Regions from separate parts of the Phosphitispora fastidiosa genome, predicted to be linked through region 1. Evidence: riboswitches for the same ligand, from Rfam matches in the RefSeq annotation. Region 1 holds a riboswitch; the other holds the start of a gene.
What was found. A riboswitch is a leader RNA that binds a small molecule or an ion and turns the genes downstream of it on or off. The one in region 1 is predicted to bind glycine.
Positions count from the first base shown of each region.

Region 2: another riboswitch for glycine. It lies ahead of serC (3-phosphoserine/phosphohydroxythreonine transaminase); the one in region 1 lies ahead of gcvPA (aminomethyl-transferring glycine dehydrogenase subunit GcvPA).

Region 1 is NZ_JAHHUL010000002.1:165,395-171,988, reverse strand. Features, by position in the region: glycine riboswitch at 110-214, shown strand; glycine riboswitch at 218-305, shown strand; gene gcvPA (aminomethyl-transferring glycine dehydrogenase subunit GcvPA) at 715-2,112, shown strand; gene gcvPB (aminomethyl-transferring glycine dehydrogenase subunit GcvPB) at 2,135-3,691, shown strand; gene Ga0451573_RS03210 (ATP-NAD kinase family protein) at 3,798-4,916, shown strand; gene Ga0451573_RS03205 (APC family permease) at 4,931-6,361, shown strand; gene Ga0451573_RS03200 (MFS transporter) at 6,392-6,594, shown strand, end outside.
Region 2 is NZ_JAHHUL010000013.1:60,301-66,894, forward strand. Features, by position in the region: gene Ga0451573_RS12360 (hypothetical protein) at 1-718, shown strand, start outside; gene Ga0451573_RS12365 (formate dehydrogenase subunit gamma) at 778-1,548, shown strand; gene Ga0451573_RS12370 (cytochrome c3 family protein) at 1,763-2,392, shown strand; gene pdxS (pyridoxal 5'-phosphate synthase lyase subunit PdxS) at 2,629-3,513, shown strand; gene pdxT (pyridoxal 5'-phosphate synthase glutaminase subunit PdxT) at 3,521-4,105, shown strand; glycine riboswitch at 4,263-4,355, shown strand; T-box leader at 4,474-4,682, shown strand; gene serC (3-phosphoserine/phosphohydroxythreonine transaminase) at 4,847-5,935, shown strand; gene serA (phosphoglycerate dehydrogenase) at 5,964-6,594, shown strand, end outside.

The DNA of each region.
Region 1 (6,594 bases):
TAAACAGCCATTAGCGGTTGTTTACCCTGTTCTTTTTTGTTTTGTCATGGGAAACATTCTTATGCAGGGAGTTAACAGGACGTAACCAAAGAAAAAATAATAAGGACGGATGAAGGCTGCGGGAGAGACCTTATTTTGAAGGCGCCGAAGGAGCAAGAGGTGGTATGGCTGTACCGGCCTTGAAACTCTCAGGTAAAAGTACTGCAGCCGGACGAGACTCTGGAGAGTTTCTAAGTTGAAGAACTTAGGACACCAAAGGTGATAACTTCAATGAAGAAGTGAATCTCTCAGGTTAAAGGACAGAGCAAACAGCAAAGTGCTGTTTGCTCTGTCCTTTTTATTTTTGCCCGCCGTTTAACGATACTTTGCATAAATCGACCGGAATAACAAAAATTGTCTCATATTTCATTTGATAATACGATGAATAGTGTTGTAAAATAAGAATACTAACTGTACAAATTATCATAAAATTATTTAAACACAGATACTGAAATCACTTCAACATTCTTCAATAATTATATGAGGAGGTGAGCCCTGCATATTTGGCTACACGAATTTTTCTGTATAAGCAGTAAATTCAGCAAAAGGTATTCCGACATCTGGGGGATTGCTACCAAGTGATGGGGGGTGGGAGTAAAAACATCTGACTAAAAGGTAACATTCCTAATATGATGACTATCAAACAGTAATAATTAATAAAAGGAGGAACGATACATGAGCAAACCGGTCTATCCTTACATACCGAACTCGGTACCGGAAGAGAAAACAAAACTGCTGAAAGAAATAGGTATTGACAGTGTTGAAGAAATTTTTAAGGAGATTCCCGATCATCTGAGATTTAAAGGGAAAATGAATATTCCCGAGCCCTTTCTTTCCGAATATGAATTGAGGAGACACGTTGAAGGGTTACTCGCAAAAAACAAGTCCTGCAAGGAATATACCAACTTCCTTGGTGCAGGTACATGGCAGCATTATGTTCCGTCTGTGGTTGATGAAATCATAACCCGTGATGAGTTTCTTACTGCTTATGTAGTAGGAGATGCTCAGGGGGACCACGGAAAGTGGCAGGCGCTTTTTGAAAGTGCCAGTATGATAGGTGAAATGACTGGTTTTGAGGCAGTCAATAAGCCTACTTATGATTGGGCAAATGCTATTGCCATTGCCTGCCGTATGGCTGCGAGGATGACAGGACGCAGGGAAATCCTCGTTGCCGGAAACATGAGTCCTGGCAGACTGTCGGTAGTCAAAAACTACTGCAAACCTGAAATTAAAGTTGAGAAAATAAAGTATGACAAAGATACAGGTCTTTTGGATCTTACTGATTTAAAAGCAAAGATATCTTCCAATACTGCAGCTGTTTATTTCGAAAACCCGTCTTACCTGGGCTTCATTGAAACTCAGGGTGAAGAAATAGCCAAAATTGCCCATGATAACGATGCCGAAGTAATCGCGGGGGTTGACCCCAGTTCCCTTGGTGTCCTGGCAGCTCCTGCTGATTATGGCGCTGACTTTGCTGTTGGTGATTATCAGCCGCTAGGTCTTCATATGCAGTGGGGCGGCGGCCTGGCCGGCTTTATCTGCACCCGGGATGACAAGAGGTATGTGGCCGAATATCCGGGTCTGCTTTATGGGATAACAACTTCGGTGCAAGAAGGGGAATACAGTTTCGGTGAAGTGTTCTATGAAAGAACTTCTTATGCATCAAGGGAAAAAGGCAAGGACTTTATCGGGACAACTACCGCACTATGGGGTATTGCCGCAGGTGTCTACATGGCTCTGATGGGACCACAGGGTTTCAGGGACCTCGGTGAGGGAATCATGCAGCGGGTTAAGTATGCTCAAGGCCTGCTTTCAAATATCAAAGGTATCAAGGTTCCTGTTCTTAAGTCACCCAGCTTCAAGGAGTTTGTGGTTAACTTTGATGGCATCGGCAAGACTGTTGCCGAGATCAATAAAGCCTTACTGGAGCATAAAATATTCGGCGGCAAGGACCTCAGCCAGGAGTTCCCTGAGTATGGGCAGAGTGCATTGTACTGCATAACTGAAATCCATACCAAGGAAGATATTAAGAAACTGGCTCTGGCCTTGGAGCAAGTTATCCAGGGACTATAATTACACAGAAAGGGTGAAAAATATGGGTGTTGTTAGATTAAAGAAAGACTATCATGAAGCCCGCTGGTGCGAGCCTATCATATATGAACTATCCACTCCCGGACAGAGAGGGATACTGGTTCCTATGCCCGATGATGAAATTAAAGAGTCTGCCGGTGATGTCCTGTCCGACATTCCTGCCGGCATGCGCAGGAAGGAACTTAATCTTCCTGAAATGGATCAGAAACATGTGTTACAGCATTATGTACGTCTGACCCAGGAAACCCTGGGGGCAAACTTCACTAATGATATCAGTGAAGGTACCTGTACCATGAAATATAACCCGCGTGTTAACGAAGATCTGGCAGCACATCCGAACTTTGCGGAACTTCATCCCTGCCAGGACGAGGATACTGTTCAGGGTATTATGGAAATTTATTATAAGTTTGAGCAGATAATCAAAGAAATATCAGGTATGGACCGGGTTACCTTCCAACCCGGAGGAGGTAACCACGCTGTATATACCGCAGCCAGTATTGTCAGGGCTTATTGGGAGTCCAAGGGCGAACTGGACAAGCGGGATGAGATTATAACCACTATTTACTCACATCCCTGTGATGCTGCTACTCCTGCCACTGCCGGCTTTAAAGTTATCACACTCTACCCTGACAAAGACGGCTTTCCAGATATTGAAGCATTAAAAGCCGCTGTTTCGGAAAGGACAGCTGCCATATTTATGACCAACCCCGAGGACATCGGTCTTTATAACCCCAGGGTTGATGAATTTGTTAAGATTGTCCACGCGGCAGGCGGAATATGCTTCTATGACCAGGCTAATGCCAACGCCTTCCTGGGTGTTGCCAGAGCCAGAGAAGCCGGGTTTGACATGTGTCACTTTAATGTACACAAAACCTTCGGTACACCGCACGGTTCCAGTGGACCGGCTAATGGTGCGCTCTGCTGTAAGGAGGAATTTGCCAAGTTTATGCCTGTACCTACAGTAGGATTTGATGGCAAGAAATATTTCCTGGATTATGATCATCCGGAGAGCTTCGGCAAGGTCAGAGATTTTTGGGGTACTGCAGGGGTTATTTTAAAGGCTTATGCCTGGACTATGAACCTGGGTGCAGATGGCTTGAGAGAGTGTGCTGACATATCTGTGCTTAACAACAACTATTTAGAGAAAAAACTGCTCACAATACCCGGATTGTCTGAATGCTACCAAGGCAACGGATACCGCAGGCAGGAACAGGTGCGCTACTCTTGGGAAAAACTCAAGGAAGATACCGGTGTGGGCACAACTGAAGTTAACTACCGTGCAGTTGATTATGGTATCCCACATTATTGGTTCAGCCACCATCCATGGGAGATTCCCGAACCGATGACTCTTGAGCCATGTGAGTCATACTCTGTGGATGACCTTGATGAGTACTATGAAGTTCTCAAACAAATTAGCAAGGAGGCTTATGAAACTCCTGAGCTTGTGATAAACGCACCTCATAAGGCTTCCGGTCATAAGAGAAATGATGAAGCAGCTTTAGATGATCCTGAAAAATGGGCGACAACATGGAAGGCTTACCTTAGAAAGCACAGGAAGTAAAGGAAGGTCATTATTGTGTTCCGCATTCATCCGGAATGCGGAACACATAAAACCTTTGGACTTCTATTGAAGCAAATATGTTTACTGCTAGGTGGTGTGATAGAATTTGAAAAAAAAGCTGGGGTTAATAGTTAACCCGGTAGCCGGTGTGGGAGGAAGAGTCGGACTCAAAGGCAGTGACGGTGAAGAAATATTAAAAAAAGCTTTGGAACTGGGGGCTACCCCAGAATCACCCAGACGGGCGATGGATGCTCTGGAACGACTTGCAGTAATAAAAGATGAAATTGATATAATTACCTACCCTCACGAAATGGGTGAGCAGGAAGCCAGAGATTGCGGCTTTGAACCTGAAGTACTCGGTTCAATTCAGCCAGGGAAAACCGGTGCCAAAGATACTATAGATGCCGCCAAAACTTTAGCGGCAATGAACGCCGATCTGATTTTGTTTGCGGGAGGTGATGGAACAGCCAGAAATATTTATGATGCCATAGGTAATACCAACGTACCGGTAATTGGTATTCCTGCCGGGGTCAAGATTCATTCAGCCGTATATGCAACTAATTCGAGAAATGCCGGTGAAGTAGCTCTAATGTATCTGCAGGGTAAAATTAAAAAAGTTCATGATGCAGAAGTAATGGATATTGATGAAGCTGCGTTCAGAGAAGGAAGAGTTACCGCAAAACTATACGGCTATCTTAAAGTGCCTCATGAAGCCAAACTGGTTCAGGGGTTGAAATCCGGAAGAACTGAAGGAGAAGCAACAGCTCTAAATTATATTGCAGATGATGTTATAGAGAACATGGCAGAAGATATTGTATATGTTATTGGTCCGGGAACCACAACCAGGGCGGTAATGCAAAAGCTGGGATTACAAAATACTTTATTGGGTGTAGATGTGATCATGAACAAAAAAGTATTGGCCAATGATGTAACAGAATCACGGCTGTTAGAATTAACCAAAGGTAAAAGAACCAAGATTGTAGTTACCATAATAGGCGGCCAGGGCTATATCTTCGGTAGAGGCAACCAACAAATCAGCCCAAGAGTGCTGAAAGAAGTGGGTAAAGACAACATTATCGTGATAGCCCCACAAAGCAAACTTACAGCATTAGGCGGTAATCCTTTGTTGATTGATACCGGAAACTATGAGGTTAACAACATGTTGAGTGGTTACTACAAGGTAGTAATCGGTTTAGAAAGAACAATGATGCGAAAGGCAGAATAAAAGGAGGTTAATCTATGTCAGTTGGAACACAACAGAAGATTAGCGCTGAACAGGAATTAGAAAAGTTTGGATATCATCAGGAACTAAAAAGGTCTCTTTCTTTCTGGGAATTAACGGCATTTGGTATTAACTATATGATTCCTATTGCACCTGCTATCATTTTCGGTTACTTGGTTCAGATTTCCGGAGGAACAGTTTCCCTACCATACATGTTAGCCGGTATTGCTATGATTTTCACGGCTATGAGCTATTCAGTTATGGTTAAAAACTATCCTCTGGCCGGTTCGATTTACAATTATGTATCCCGTGGCTGGAATCCACATATTGGATTCCTGTCTGGATGGGTGCTTATTTTAGATTACATACTTATTCCGACAGTTACATCGATGAGCGCTTCTCTCTATATTATGCAGTTTTTCCCTCAAGTCCCTTATGCAGTATGGTTGTTGGTTTTTGCTGTCAGTATGGGTCTTCTGAACCTCTTTGGTGTTGAACTGATGGCTAAACTGGGTCTGTGGATGGTTGCTATCGGTGAATTTGTAGTCTTCACCGGATTCGCAGTCTGGGGTTATGCCATAGCAGTAAATGGAGTTGGTACCGGAACTCTGTTCAGTTCCATACCGTTCCAGTTCACCAGTGTAAGCGCATTGGCAACGGCCACATCGGTAGCAGTATTGAGCTACCTTGGATTTGACGCCATTACCACACTGGCAGAAGAAACTAACAATCCCAAGAAAGATGTTCCCAAAGCTATCTATGCATCTGTTATTATTGGGATGTTTACTATGTTTGTGACAGGTTACCTTGGCATGCTGGTTATTCCCAACTGGCAGGAATTTATTAGTCAGCCGGGCTGGGCTGATACCGCCCTGTTCCACGTTGCTGAATTGACCGGCGGTCGTTGGTTCACAATTTTCTATACTGCCGGATTCGTACTTGCCATGGGTGTATTTAACGTCGTTGCCACTGCAGCCGGTGCGCGCCTGCTCTATGGTATGGGACGTGATAATATGCTGCCCAAGAGCATCTTTGCAAAAATTAACAAAAAGTATCAGACCCCTCATTATAATATCATCATTATTGTTATCCTCGAATATGCTCTCGGTATTTTCTTAACCGTTGATAAAATTACAAACCTTATCAATTACGGCGCTCTCGGAGGGTTTGCCGCTCTTAACATTGGAGTTATCTGGCTCTATTATGTTAAGAAGAAAGGTAATTCTCCCGAGAAACTGGGCGAAACTCCTAACTGGTCACCTGAAGGCGGTTATCACATCAGGTATTTCCTGGCGCCTTTGCTTGGTTTCCTGATTGTCGCCTGGGTCTTCAGCAGCATGGATCGTACCGCCCTGCTGGTTGGTACAGTATGGCTGGTAATTGGTATAGTCTATGAGTTTATCAAGACAAAAGGCTGGAAGGAACTGCCGCCGCAATTGGAACTCTAATATTCGCCGGGTATAAGATGTTACCCACTAATGAATTTAGGTAAGATTCAGGCTATAGCCCCCCTAGCCTATTGTTTCAGGGGCGTGGGGGGCTATTTTCCTAAAATAAGGCAGCCATATATAGCCACCACAATTACTTTTACTCTGACAGTCCCAGTATATATGGCATTAAATCATTCCTGGGGACTGACGCTCTCGACAAGCGGTGTTTATGTAGCAGCAATAGCAGTGGC
Region 2 (6,594 bases), on a different contig from region 1:
TTTTGACGGTAAGACCGTATCCCTTTATGTGGATAAGGCTAAATATGAGGTTTCCATGCATGGTACAATGCCATGTACCTATTGCCACACCAATATTACGGACTACCCTCATACCGGGGCCTTAAAGGGAAAAGCGCTTGCTGCACAGGTTAACGGCGAATGCCGCAGGTGTCATAAAGATGTAGCTCCTGATTACAACAAGAGTGTGCATGGGCAGGTGAACAGCGCCGAAGGCAGGCTAAATGCATTTTGCAGTGACTGCCACGGCATTCATAATATTTATAAAAAAGAGGTTGCTGAAGCAACCATTAATCACAATCAAGTACCACACACCTGTGGTAACTGTCATGAAGAACTATTGGAGCAATATGAACTTGATTTTCACGCAAAAGCAGTTCTTTTAGGCGGCAAAGAAGCTGCCAGCTGTGTTAGCTGTCACGGCAGCCATAATATTCTCGGCCCAGAAGAAAAAGAGTCAATGGTGTCTACTGAAAACACCCCCAAGACTTGCGCTAAGTGCCACCTCTTCCCCCTGGAGAACTTTGCCAAGGGAAAGATGCATTATAGTTTAACACCCACAGGTGATGGGGCTGTATCGTTTTGGGTATTGATTGTTTTTTCGTGGCTGGTAATAGCATGTATTAGCTTTGTTCTAATATGTATATTGCTTGAGCTGCGCCGTAAATGGGCTGATGTTAACAAGCCTGGCAGTCATTAATGAGATTCAGGAGAGGCAGTTAATTATCCCGGATAATAAAAGGGGAGTAGGTGATAATTATGGCTGACATTAATTCCGGTTTTCCGCAAAGCAAAACAGTTTATCAGCGTTGGAACATACACCACCGCCTGGTACACTTTGGAATTTACGCTCCGTTTATTCTATGTGCTATCACAGGATTGCCTATTAAATTCCATCATAAAGGCTGGGCACAAGCTCTTGCTTCCTTTTTCGGCGGCGGGGATGGACTCTTATTTTGGCACCTGCTTGCGGGAGTATTGATTTTTTTAACCTGTATTTACCATTTAGGGTATTCGCTTCTTTGGGCCGTCAAGTATCGCCATAATTTGACGATTCCGATGCTGCCATGGGCAAAAGGGACATGGACGGCTTTGAAACAGTATTTTGCCTACCAGTTGGGCAAAAGTGACGAACATCCTAAATTTGGGCGCTACCAGTGGAAAGAGATGTTTGACTACTGGGCGGTTTTCTGGGGGATGTTCATGATTGGTGGGTCCGGTCTTTTGATGTGGTTCCCGGAGTTTACGTTTCAGTATTTTCCCAAGTGGTTTGTTGATGCTTATCGGTGGGCTCACAGTGATGAGGCTGTACTTGCAGTGGTCTTTATTTTCACCTGGCATTTCTATAATGTTCATTTCCAACCTGAATTCTTCCCTATGAGCTGGGTATGGTGGGATGGAAAAATGTCTGTAGATACTATGGAACTTGAACATGGATTGGAATTGGAAATGCTTACGGAACAACAGCAGGAGATGCCAGGAAGGGGAACAGTTTCTTCTCCAAACAAAAAGTTTCCCAGTTCTGGTTGATTGGACTTCCTGATGTGAAAGGAGGAAAACTAGATGGCTGGTCGTTTTTCTAAAAGTAAACCCCTCATTATGGCGGAGTTCATTTTCTACAGCATTATATTAATCGCCTTTTTAACATGGATGCTTCCCATGGGATTTGGGAAATTTCATTAAAAAATATCCGGCAAAATGATATACCATCCAGCCTTTTTTAGGAAAGGAGGTCCGGTGATAAATGAGATTTATAAAATTAATGGTGGCAATGTTTGCAGTGGCTGTAACAGCAGCATTCTTGTTCAATATTCAGGCATTTACAGATAAGAGTTTTAACAAAGAAGTGGGGTTTTGTGCCAACTGCCATGAAATGAAACCAAACTATTATACCTGGCTGGTGACATCTCACAATCAATTTGGCTGCTTAAGATGTCATCAGGATATCACAATTGGTACCTTTGCGTACAAACACTGGAGAAACGTTATACCAGCACCTGTTGAGAAAAAAGGCATAATTCCAGACGATGTCTGCAGGTCGTGTCATACCAACACCCGTAATGTTTCTCCGCCCGGTGATATTATTTTCCCTCATGAATTGCATGTTGTTAAGCAAATTGACTGTGTTGACTGTCACAGCAATGTAACCCACCTTCACGTGTCAGAGTATATTAAAACTAATTACATAGAAAAGCAGAAGGAATTTACACCGGCTGTGTTTACAGACACCCAGGCAAAACAACTTATTAGAAAAGATAATCAGATATTGATGCCGGTGTGTATGCGCTGCCACAACGGGGACATGGCAACAGATGCCTGCAATGCATGCCATAAAAATATCAAAGCAGAAGATAAAATCGTTGTTAAGGAATAATAAGAAATTTCTAAGATTCCACGAAATAAATTTTCGTGGTTTTCTTTTTGTAGTAAAAGAAAAGTGCTTGTTTAGTCCCGCCCCTTGTTTGTTGTAAAAAACTGTAGTAAAATATTTAAGTATCAATAGTTGCACATTTTAAAAGACTATTGGTAAGCCTAATAGAAATGTCTATGTAGTATAGTTGACATAAGGATAAAGACAATGTTTACATAAACAGGAGGGGAATATTTATTATGGCTGAACAGGGAACGTGGAAAGTAAAAAAAGGCCTTGCAGAAATGTTAAAAGGCGGAGTTATCATGGATGTAACTACACCGGAGCAGGCCCAAATTGCAGAAGAAGCTGGGGCTTGTGCCGTTATGGCTCTCGAAAGGGTTCCGGCAGATATACGAGCAGCAGGAGGAGTTGCCCGGATGGCTGATCCCACCGTGGTTCAGAAAATCCTAGATGCAGTTACTATTCCTGTTATGGCTAAATGCAGAATAGGACATTTTGTTGAGGCGCAGATTTTGGAATCACTTGGAGTTGATTATATTGATGAGAGTGAGGTTCTGACACCTGCAGATGAACAGTTTCATGTAAATAAAAACATTTTTAAGGTTCCGTTTGTCTGTGGCGCCAGAAATTTGGGGGAAGCTCTGAGAAGAATCGGAGAAGGGGCTGCAATGATCCGTACCAAAGGGGAACCGGGAACCGGCGATGTAGTGGAAGCCGTACGGCATATGCGCATGGTTATGAGTGAAATACGTAAGCTGCAGAATCTGCCCGAGGAAGAATTAATGAGTGCAGCCAAGGAGATGGGGGCGCCTTACAATTTGGTTGTAGAAGTGGCCAGGCTGGGCAGGCTGCCGGTAGTCAACTTTGCAGCCGGTGGGATAGCCACTCCGGCAGATGCAGCCTTAATGATGCAGCTTGGCTGTGACGGTGTTTTTGTAGGTTCAGGTATTTTTAAATCAGGAGACCCTGCGAAGAGGGCTAAGGCTATTGTGGCAGCAACTACACACTACAATGATCCTCAGATGTTGGCAGAAGTGTCAAAAGATTTAGGAGAGCCGATGGTGGGAATTAATATTTCCACACTGGCCAATGTGGACCGGATGCAGGAAAGAGGATGGTAAGATAATTATGCGGGTTGGAGTACTAGCTCTGCAGGGAGCTTTTATTGAACATGAAAAGTCCCTGAAAAGCCTGGGATGTGAGACTATTCAGGTAAGGAAAAGGGAACAGTTGGAAAACATTGATGGGTTAATTATTCCAGGTGGGGAAAGTACCACAATTGGGAAGCTGATGAACGATTTTGACCTTATCGGGCCGATTAAGGAGCTTGCCGTAAAGGGTTTGCCTATATTCGGAACCTGTGCCGGCCTGATTGTGATGGCAAAGGAAATTGCCAATAGCAGTCAATTGCGCTTGGGAATGATGAACATTACTGTGCAGCGTAATGCTTTTGGCAGGCAGGTAGACAGTTTTGAAACCGACCTTCAAATAGAGGGGCTTGGTCAAGAGCCTTTCAGGGCTGTTTTCATCCGGGCTCCTTATATAGAGAAGGTGAGCGATGGAGTGGAAGTGCTGGCAACAGTGGATGAGAAGATCGTTTTTGCCAGGGAAAAGAATTTTTTGGCAACAGCTTTTCATCCTGAATTAACTGATGATACAAGGGTTCATGAGATATTTATGAATTGTTGTAAAACATTTCACAATTTGCGTTGACAATCCTCAACAAGAAGAATATAATATAAAATTGAAACAGCATATTGGCTGAATGATTGTTACAGAAGAAGGGGAAACCCGCCGAAGGGGCAAGGTTCGGTAGTCCCAGACCGAATCAAAACTCTCAGGTATACCATATGTGTATGTTACTGTAACAGGACAGACCTCTGGAGAGACTTGTTAGCAAGCGCCGAAGGAGCAAAACCGGGTTTCCGGCGAATCTCTCAGGCAAAAGGACAGAGTGAAGGGGCCGTTTTTCCTACGAAAGTAGGAGAAGCTTATTCTTCTGTGTCTCCAGGGGTCGCCGTCAGGTAGACCTCTTTTTTGATGGATTTTTTTGCTGCAAAACCGCTAAATGCGGATATACGAAAAACACTATGAAGGGGACAGTAAACGGAGGATTTTTGCAGAGAGCCGGTGGGAGGTGTGAACCGGTAAAATCTGATGTTGAATCCACCCCTGAGTGGGAAGGCGTTTAAGCTTCACCGGTTGATGCCCGTTACTGCATTTTCTAAGTGGGCCGGTTTTGTTCGGTCAACCAGGGTGGTACCGCGGGAAATAGCCTCTCGTCCCTGAGAAAGTGAAATTCTTTCTTTGGGATGGGAGGCATTACTTTTTTTGCCTGTTATAGGAGGTGGGTGGAAAAGAACCGAAGACATAATTTTGTTAAGGGCAGAAATACTAAAAATTATGAGTGCTAAAAGCATACTAATTTACAATTTGAAGGGAGAGTTTTTTGAAATGACAGAAAGAGTATTTAATTTTAACCCAGGTCCGGCTATGTTGCCGGTAGAAATTCTTGAAGAAGCTCAAAAGGAACTACTGAACTATAAGGGAACCGGAATGTCGGTTATGGAGATCAGTCATCGTTCCAAGCAGTTTGAAGAAATAATCGTCGGTGCGGAAGCGCTGCTCAAGGAATTGATGGGAATTCCCGAAAATTACCGGGTGTTATTTATTGGTATGGGAGCAACAGGGCAGTTTGATATGATTCCGATGAACTACCAGGTTGGCGGTAAAGCGGGCAACTATGTAATTACCGGTAGTTTTGCCAATAAGGCCTATAAAGAAGGGGCCAAAATTGGAGAAGCCCATGTTGCTGCAACCACCAAGGAAATTAACTTTGCAAGAGTAGCCAATCCTGATGAAATCAAGATGAGTGATAATCCTGCTTATCTTCATATAACTTCTAACAACACGATTTTTGGTACTCAGTGGAAGGTTTTCCCTGAGACGGGAGATGTCCCCCTGATTGCTGATATGTCCAGTGATATCCTCTCCAAAAAGATTGATGTTTCCAAGTTTGCCCTGATTTACGCCGGAGCACAGAAGAACCTGGGCCCTGCTGGAGCAGCAGTAGTAATAATAAGAGAAGATATGCTTGAAAAATCCAACCAGGATCTGCCTACAATGTTGAAATATGATATTTATGCGAAAAACAATTCTTTGTATAACACCCCTGCTTCATTTACGATTTACATGATTAAGCTGATGCTGGAGTGGGTTAAAGCTCAGGGTGGGCTCGAAGTTATGGAACAGCGCAACGAACATAAAGCGGGTCTCGTGTATGATGCTATTGACAAAAGCAGTGGGTTCTACAAGGGACATGCGGAGACTTCCAGCAGGTCACTGATGAATATTACCTTCAGGCTGCCAAATGAGGAGCTTGATAAAGAATTTATTGCGGAAGCAGCTAAAATTGGTCTTTCAGGTCTCAAAGGACACCGGGAAGTAGGCGGCATCCGGGCTTCCATTTATAATGCCATGCCTGTTGCCGGCTGTGAAAAGCTGGTTGCGTTCATGAATGATTTTAAAAATAAAAAGGCTTAAATATATTAAGAGGGGAGACAGAATATCAATGAAAGTTTTAGTATTGGACAATGTTTCTGAAAAGGCAGTGAAAATCCTGTCAGATGGCGGGATTGAGGCTATAGTAAATAATAATAAGATGACCGAGGAAGAGCTGTGCGCGATTATTGGCGAATATGAAGGGGTTATCGTGAGAAGCGCTACCAAAATCACTGCACCGGTGGTTGCGGCAGCCAAAAACCTTAAAATAATCGGTCGTGCCGGCGTTGGAGTTGACAATATTGATATCCCTGCGGCCACTAATGCAGGTTTAATTGTAGTCAACGCTCCGGATGGGAATACCATAGCAGCTACGGAACAGACCCTGGCTCTGATGCTGGGTCTCGCCCGTAATCTTCCCCAGGCCCATAAAGATCTCAAGGAAGGCAAGTGGATGCGGAAGGAATACCTTGGGGTTGAATTAAGGAATAAGGTTCTGGGAGTTATCGGATTAGGCAGAATTGGAACGGCTGTTGCCAAGAGAGCACAGGCCTTTGAAATGAAGACGGTCGGCTATGACCCTATGGTATCGGCTGAAGCTGCTGCAGCTAACGGGATTACCTTTAAGTCCCTGGAAGAGGTTATTAAAGAGTCTGATTTTCTGACCCTGCATATTCCCAAAACAAAGGAATCACTCAATC